One region of the Bradyrhizobium sp. AUGA SZCCT0177 genome, then DNA from elsewhere that is predicted to be linked to it. Evidence: predicted binding sites of a transcription regulator. Region 1 holds the regulator's gene; the other holds the start of a gene.
The links. Region 1 encodes LexA, which represses DNA repair genes until DNA is damaged. Its sites were predicted from a motif close to TGTTCNNNNTGTGTTCNG; they were not measured.

Region 1 (4,196 bases):
CTTCTCCCCAACTCCGCCGACGCGCTCCTGTTCGATCTTGGACGCGTCGTACTCGATATCGACTTCGGCAAGGTGGTGGCCAATTGGGCCGGCCATGCCGGCTGCGAGCCGGCACAGCTGGTCGAGCGGTTCTTGCCCAATGATGCCTGGCATCGCCACGAGCGGGGCGAGATCAGCGACGCCGAATTCTTCGCAGGCCTGCGTGGCTCACTCGGCATCGGGATATCGGACGCCCAGTTCCTGGAAGGCTGGAACGCGATCTTCGCCGGCGAAATGCCCGATATCGCCGCATCGCTGGCGCGCGCCGGACAACGCCTGCCGCTTTATGCCTTCTCCAACACCAATAACGCGCATGTCGTGCATTTCAGCCAGGCCTATGCCGGCGTGCTCGGCCATTTCCGCGAAATCTACCTGTCATCGACGATCGGGCTTCGAAAGCCCGATGCGGCGGCCTATGATCACGTCGTCAAGGCGATCGGTGTTCCCGCCTCCCGCATCGTGTTCTTCGACGATTCCGCCGCGAACATCGACGGCGCGCGGGCGCGCGGCCTGGCCGCGGTACATGTGACAGGGCCGGATGACGTCGCAAAGGCGCTCGCCGCGCTGGGAATTTGAGAGGGTGTTGCCGTGGCCCTGATGCCGGTCGTTGATGCACTGGCCGCGATCCTTGCGGGCGCCGATCCCTTGGCGGAAGAAATGGCCGCACTCGACACGGCCTGGCATCGGGTGCTCGCGCGCGACCTTGCGGCAAAGCGCACCCAGCCGCCGCAGGCGATGTCGGCGATGGACGGCTATGCGGTGCGATCGGCCGACGCCGCCGACCTCTCCGCGCGGCTGAAGGTGATCGGCGAAGTCGCGGCGGGCCGCCCGTTCGAGCGCATGGTGGGCCCGGGCGAAGCGGTCCGGATTTTCACCGGCGGGGTGATCCCTGATGGCGCCGACGCCGTCATCATCCAGGAAGACACGGCTGCCAGCGGCGACCACGTCACGATCACGGAAACCGCCAAACCGGGACGGCATATCCGCGCCGCCGGCGCCGATTTCCGCGAGGGCGATGTGCTGCTCACCAGGGGAAGCCGCCTCACCGAACGCGACCTGTCGCTCGCCGCCGGCATGAACTATCCGGAACTCGCCGTGATCAGCCGCCCCAAGGTGGCGGTGCTCGCCACCGGCGACGAGCTGGTGATGCCGGGCTCGATCCCGGGCCCCGGCCAGATCGTCTACTCCAACGGCTATGCGCTGCGCGCGCTGGCGCGGGCCGAGGGCGCCGAGACCATCGATTTCGGCATCGCCGCCGACACGGTCGAGGCGACCACCGACGGCATCCGCCGCGCCCGCGCATCGGGCGCCGACATCCTGATCACGATGGGCGGCGCCTCGGTCGGCGACCACGACCTCGTCAAGCGCTCGCTGGAGGCCGAGGGCGTGGCCATGGCGTTCTGGCGCATCGCGATGCGGCCGGGCAAGCCGATGATGCACGGGCGCCTCGGGGCGATGCGGGTGATCGGCCTGCCCGGCAATCCGGTCTCGTCCTATGTCTGTGGTTTCCTGTTTCTGGTGCCGCTGATTCGCGCGCTGTCGGGCCGAAAAACCATCCATCACGCGCGTGAGACCGCCCTGCTCGGCCGCGATCTCCCCGCCAACGACCAGCGCGAAGACTATCTTCGCGCACGACTTGAAGAGCGCGAGGACGGTGCGTTGATCGCGGTGCCGGTGAGCCACCAGGACTCGTCGCTGCTTGGAAATCTCGCTGCGGCACGGGCGCTTTTGATACGTCCGCCGTTTGCGCCGGCGCTGCCGAAAGGCACGCCATGCGAGTTCCTGCGCCTGCCGGAATGACGCATCGCGGCGGCCTGTTCGGGCGAAGTCGGCGCGCGTTCACCTGAAATTAAGTGGTTGCGGAACATGTATCGAACATATAGTGTTCGTTCATGATTTGTTTCGAGAGCTAGTGTCTACAAATGGGAGTTTTGGACTTCCGAATTTGAGACCGCACTCGCAACTGAACTGAACGACCACGAATTACGACGCGCCAACCGGGGGATTGCTCGAGATGCTTACGCGCAAACAGTATGAACTTCTGCGTTTCATCAACGAACGGCTCAAGGAAGCCGGCGTGCCGCCCTCCTTCGACGAAATGAAGGATGCGCTCGACCTCCGCTCCAAGTCCGGCATCCACCGCCTCATCACCGCCCTGGAAGAGCGCGGCTTCATCCGCCGCCTGCCCAACCGTGCCCGCGCCATCGAAGTCATCAAGCTGCCCGAGCTTGCGGGCGCCGGTAACGGCAACGGCCGCCGCGGCTTCACTCCCAGCGTCATCGAAGGCACGCTCGGCAAGGTCCGCGCCGCCAGTGCGTCCGCCGAGGACGATGGCAACCGTCCGGTCGCCGTTCCCGTCATGGGCCGGATCGCCGCCGGCACCCCGATCGAGGCGCTGCAGACCCGCAGCCACACCATCAGCGTACCGCCTGACATGCTCGGCTCCGGCGAACATTACGCGCTCGAAGTCCGCGGCGATTCCATGGTGGACGCCGGCATTCTCGACGGCGACATGGCGCTGATCCAGCGCAACGAGACCGCCGACACCGGCGATATCGTGGTGGCGCTGATCGACGAGGAGGAAGCCACCCTGAAACGCTTCCGCCGCCGCGGCGCCTCGATCGCGCTGGAGCCTGCCAACACCTCCTATGAAGTCCGCATCCTGCCGCCGAACCGGGTCCGGATTCAGGGCAAGCTGATCGGGCTGTACCGGAAGTACTGAGGGCGGCCCGCTTTCGCGGGCGCTTCTGTTCGGTAACGACATCCGTAAGCGCGTCATGCCCGGCCTTGTGCCGGGCATCCACGTTGTTGGCTGCAAGATCAAGACCCGGCCCTGACGGAGAACGGTGGGGCCGCGCGTCGCACAATTGCCCAGAATGCGGCAAAAACTGTGCGGGCGAGGATGGTTGGTTTGACGCGTTTTCAACTCGAAGACGCAAAAACCGGGGGGACGAGACGTGGTCAGCAGTATGATCACCAAGATCACCTGGCAGAGGGCGGGACTCGTGACCGAGCCGGGCCGCTACATGCTCCGGTTCGGCTGGCTGATGGTGACGGCGGAAGATCTCGCGATCTGGCAGCAATATCCGGAGGCTGCGTTCACGCTGGTCGCGCTGCCCGGGATTGCCGACGACGGAAGGGAGCAATTCCATCTCGGCGCCTTCGAACTGCCGCTGCCGCCGATGCCCGAAGATCCGCAGCCGTCGTAGCGCGTTTGTGATCGGGCACGCCGGCCTTTCCGTCGCACTATTGCCCAGAACAGGAATAGACTTTGCTCAAGTCCACTCTGATAGAGGCCAGCGCCTCGAGGGAGGCACGGGTCTCTATCTCTTACGAGGGAGCGATCCGATGTGTGACTATAGTTTGCACGCGATGGCAACGCGTCCTGCTGAGGTCGGCGAGACATTGATATCGACCACCTTCCGCGGCACCTCGACCCGCGGCTTTGCCAGCGAACGCGACCCCGCAGTCGCGGTCTGCATGCTGCCCGGGACCGAACTGGCCTTCGCGCAAGACGTCAAATACGACAATCGCTGGATCTGGACGCGGACGATCGGTTTTCGCGTCGGCAAGTTCAACACCATCGATCCGCATATCAAGGAACGTCACCACGACGCGATCGAATTTCCCGACGGCAGCCATGTGCTGGTGACGCAGCTTTGCGAGGGTCAGCGCGTCACCGTGCTGCAATTGCCGGTGGTGCATCCGATTCCCGAGCGCACAACAACGAAGGCGGACACGGCGACACCGCTTTCCACCGGTTGAATTCCGCGCCGCCGGTCGCGCCCCGCCGGGGAACGTGAATCCTTATTCCTCGGCCTGGAGATCCGCTTCCGACGGGGTCGCATCGACCGCACGCGGCGCCGTACGGCGCGGCGCGAGGATGGTTGTCTCCGCGTCCCCCTCGCCCGCGATCGCCGGCGACCATGGACGATCGACGCCCCGGAGCTTGACGGCATCGATGGTAAATCCGCTGCCGCTTCGCCGCAGCACCATGGCGCCCTGCCGCCGCAGACGCTCCGCAGAGATCACCGAGGCGCCGCACGCCGCAGGCGCCTGCCTTGCGGTGACCACCAGCGCCGCGCGCTCACAATCATCCGCCAGCGCTTCCGGCCGCAGCGCCAATGCCACGAACCCGCCACCGGCGCCTTGCATCA
Region 2 (4,196 bases), on a different contig from region 1:
CGCGGTCGACCATCTGCGACACCAGCTGGCTTTCGATCGGCAGGCCCGTCGCGGGCGAGTAGGGCACGCCGACGCGCGCCCATAGCAGGCGCATGTAGTCGTAGATCTCGGTGACGGTGCCGACGGTCGAGCGCGGGTTTTTCGACGTGGTCTTCTGCTCGATCGAGATCGCCGGCGACAGGCCGTCGATCTGGTCGACGTCGGGCTTCTGCATCATCTCGAGGAACTGGCGCGCATAGGCGGAGAGCGACTCGACGTAGCGGCGCTGGCCCTCGGCATAGATGGTGTCGAAGGCGAGCGAGGATTTGCCGGAGCCGGACAGACCGGTGAACACCGCGAGCTTGTCGCGGGGAATCTCGACGTCGATGTTTTTCAGATTGTGCTCGCGCGCGCCGCGGATCGTTATCGCGCGCGTTCCCGAGCCGGCGTTGGTTTGGCGCTTCGCCCTCAGCACTTCATCCATATCGGCATTTCCAGGCGCGTGGAGGCGCGCCACGTTGGGCGCGCATGGCCAGGGAAGACCTAAGCCGGGCGCCGATGGCAGAAAGCTGGAACGTAGGAAGAACGGGGCGGGATTTCCAGTGCTCGCAGCGAGCCATCAACGGTTTGTTTTGCAATGAGTTGCCAAGGGATCGCAATGGCAGCAGATGGCAGCGGAGCCGTGGGCGGAACCAATGCGCTCAAGCAAAATGCGCTCAAACAAAAAGGCCACCTCAAAACAAAAATGGCCACCTCAAAACAAAAAGGCCGGCGCGAGGCCGGCCTTTTCATCAAATCGTTTGGTGCAGCGAAGCTCAGTACTTCGCGATGACCGGGCCGCCCCAGCGATAGTTGACGCGCACGGTCACGAGATCGACGTCCTGGCGGATGCGTTCGCTGAAGGTGCCGCCAGCCACATTCGTAAAGGTGGCGGTTCGGTTCCCCATGAACAGATGATCGTATTCGACGGCGGCCGACCAGTTCGGGGCGAAGCCGTATTCGAGGCCGACACCGACCACGCCACCCCAGCGGTTGTCATCGTTGGACGAGGCGATCAGAGCGTTGCCGACAGTGGCATTGACGCGATAGCGATCGGCGGTCACAGCCGCACCGCCCTTGACGTAAAACAGGACGTTGTTGGCGGCGTAACCGACCTGACCGGTGAGCAGGCCGAACGCGTCGACCTTCGAGCGAATGGTCGTTCCCGCGCCAAAGCCCACGGGTCCAAGGCTCACGCTGCTGCCGCTGAAGTCGGCCCAGTTGCCCTGTCCTTCGACGCCGAACACCCACGTGCCAGCCTGCCAGCGATAACCGATCTGGCCACCGGCGGTGCCGCCGCTTGCATCGTGGCAACCTTCGCTGGCAACGAACACGCCAGCGCCATTCAAGGCGTCCCAGCACTTGCGGCTCGTACCCCAACCACCGTTGGCGCCGACGTAGAAGCCGCTCCAGTCGTAAATGGCCGCGATCATCGGGGGCGCCTTGGTGTAAGGACGCGCAGCGAGATCAGCCGCAGCGGCGGGAGCCGCAAAGGCAACGAGAGCAACCGTACCCAGCAAAAACTTCTTCATTTCAAATAGTCCCCAGTCCGTTGTCCGCTTCCCGTTGGTCCCGAAGCGTTTTCGTCCAAGACGCGAGCGCCGCGCCGTTGGATAAATCCATACGCCGATTCAACCGGAAATGCCGTCTCCGAAATGCAACACTCGCGGGTGAAGTGCGGACCCTTCAAGGTAATGATTTGTTTAGAATATCCGTCGCGCAGCGCCGGCCACGGCACGATGCGAATACCGAAATACCGGCCGGGCGTGGATGACCTGAGGTTGCGTAGAACAAAACTGGAACAATGCCGCGGGCAATGCTATATGTGGATAACCGCTGCTTTGCCGAGGGATCGCTAAGTCGGGGCGGCCATCGGGCGTATAGGGTCGTCTCAAATGTCCTGACAGGATGAGGCGGCCAATCCGGCGGCCCGTGCCGGCCGATTGCAGCGGTCGGGCAGCAGTTTTTTGGTCCCGATTTTGAGTGGAGAGCGACGATGGCGGGAAGCGTGAACAAGGTGATCCTGGTCGGAAACCTCGGCAAGGATCCGGAAATCCGGCGGACACAGGACGGGCGGCCGATCGCCAATCTGAGCATCGCGACTTCGGAAACCTGGCGCGACAAGGGCACCGGCGAGCGCAAGGAAAAGACCGAGTGGCACCGCGTGGTGATCTTCAATGAAGGGCTCTGCAAGGTCGCCGAGCAGTACCTGAAGAAGGGCGCCAAGGTTTACATCGAGGGCGCGCTGCAGACCCGCAAATGGACCGACCAGAGTGGGGTCGAGAAATACTCGACCGAAGTGGTGCTGCAGGGCTTCAATTCGACCCTGACCATGCTCGACGGCCGCTCCGGCGGCGGCGGCGGCAGTTTTGGCTCCGACGATTCCAGCGGCGATTTTGGCGGCGGCCAGGCCACTTCCGCGCCGCGCCGCGCGGTAGCCGCCGGCGCCGGCCGCAACAACGACATGGACGACGATATCCCGTTCTGATCGGGGCCTGTCAGACCAACCGGGTTTGCGTGCTGTCCAAAAGACAGCGGGTTCGCGCAAGCTCGGTTGGCTCGTGTGTATTCTTAAAAATCTGATCCAACGGGTTGATTCCATGGGCATGCGCTTGTGCGATGCAGCATTCTGACTCGCGTCTATGTGAATGATATTTACATTAGGATATTGATTTAACGTTTTTCGTCTTGCGTTCGGCGATCGCGCGGGCCGTCGCCGGATGGAACCCTGGGGAGCGTCCGTCATGAGCTTCGCGCCGCTGCTGGATGCCGCCCCCGCGATCCCGTTTCATGCCTTTGCGGCGATGGCGGCCTTTGCGCTTGGCGTGGTCCAGTTCGCGGCCCCGAAGGGAACGCTGCCGCACCGGACGCTTGGCTGGATCTGGGTTGGCCTGATGGCCGTGGTCGCGATCTCCTCGTTCTGGATCCACGAGATCAGGCTGCTGGGTCCCTGGAGCCCGATCCATCTGCTGTCGATCTTCACGCCCATCATGCTGGTGCTCGGCGTCTGGTACGCGCGCCGGCACAAGGTCCGCGGCCACAAGATCACGATGATCTCGATCTTTGCCGGCGCGCTGGTTGTTGCGGGGCTGTTCACCTTCGTTCCCGGGCGGATCATGCACGCGGTGGTTTTCGGCCAATAGGCGACGCTGAGAACACCGGTTTTGACGAGCTGGATTTGGCCGCGAAGCGGCCGTATCGGGAGCCCGGAAATGGCTGGCGCGATGACTTGCCGGAAGGGCGCCGCGGGTCCTGTAAGTCCATGAAAAAACGAAGGGAAAAACAGCTGGCCGGGAGCGCCTTGGGGTGGTTAAAAGCACCCCGATACGCTATATGATTCCCAGCCTAGAACTGACCGGATTCCCCCTTTGTCTGATAACGATGAGAACAAGCCCGGCGAGCCGCCGGCGCCTTCCGATATTCGTCCCGTTTCCATTCTGGACGAGATGAAGCGCTCCTACCTCGATTACGCCATGAGCGTGATCGTGGCGCGTGCGCTGCCGGATGCCCGCGACGGCCTCAAGCCCGTGCATCGCCGCATTCTGTACTCGATGTACGAGCAGGGGCACACGCCGGACAAGAAGTACGTCAAGTCCGCGCGCGTCGTCGGTGACGTGATTGGTAAGTATCATCCGCACGGCGACCAGTCGATTTACGACGCGATGGTCCGGATGGCGCAGGAATTCTCCATGCGCGTGCCGCTGATCGACGGGCAGGGGAACTTCGGCTCGGTCGACGGCGATCCCCCGGCGGCCTACCGGTATACCGAAGCGCGCCTGACGAAATCGGCGCTCGCCGTGCTCGGCGATATCGACAAGGACACCGTCGATTTCCAGGCCAACTACGACAATTCGGAGAGAGAGCCGTCGGTTCTGCCGGCCAAGTTCCCGAACCTCCTGGTCAACGGTGCCGGCGGCATCGCCGTCGGCATGGCGACCAACATCCCCCCGCACAATCTCGGCGAAGTCATCGACGCCTGCACGGCGCTGATCGACAACCCCGCGCTCGGGATCGACGACCTCATCAACATCGTACCCGGCCCCGATTTTCCGACCGGCGGCATCATCCTCGGCCGCCAGGGTATCCGTTCGGCCTATCACCTCGGCCGCGGCTCGATCGTGATGCGCGGCAAGGTCGCGATCGACACAATTCGCAAGGACCGCGAAGCGATCATCATC

Region 2: the regulator LexA is predicted to act here: its motif matches at 1,805-1,822, upstream of JQ597_RS03195 (single-stranded DNA-binding protein).

What each region holds. Positions count from the first base shown of each region.
Region 1 covers NZ_JAFCMA010000001.1:370,072-374,267, forward strand. The annotation lists gene JQ597_RS01915 (HAD family hydrolase) at 1-615, shown strand, start outside; gene JQ597_RS01920 (molybdopterin molybdotransferase MoeA) at 628-1,839, shown strand; gene lexA (transcriptional repressor LexA) at 2,054-2,761, shown strand; gene JQ597_RS01930 (hypothetical protein) at 3,009-3,248, shown strand; gene JQ597_RS01935 (hypothetical protein) at 3,388-3,804, shown strand; gene JQ597_RS01940 (ComEC/Rec2 family competence protein) at 3,847-4,196, opposite strand, start outside.
Region 2 covers NZ_JAFCMA010000002.1:184,101-188,296, forward strand. The annotation lists gene uvrA (excinuclease ABC subunit UvrA) at 1-463, opposite strand, end outside; gene JQ597_RS03185 (ubiquitin family protein) at 638-811, shown strand; gene JQ597_RS03190 (outer membrane protein) at 795-1,550, opposite strand; gene JQ597_RS03195 (single-stranded DNA-binding protein) at 2,015-2,506, shown strand; gene JQ597_RS03200 (DUF2306 domain-containing protein) at 2,763-3,161, shown strand; gene gyrA (DNA gyrase subunit A) at 3,387-4,196, shown strand, end outside.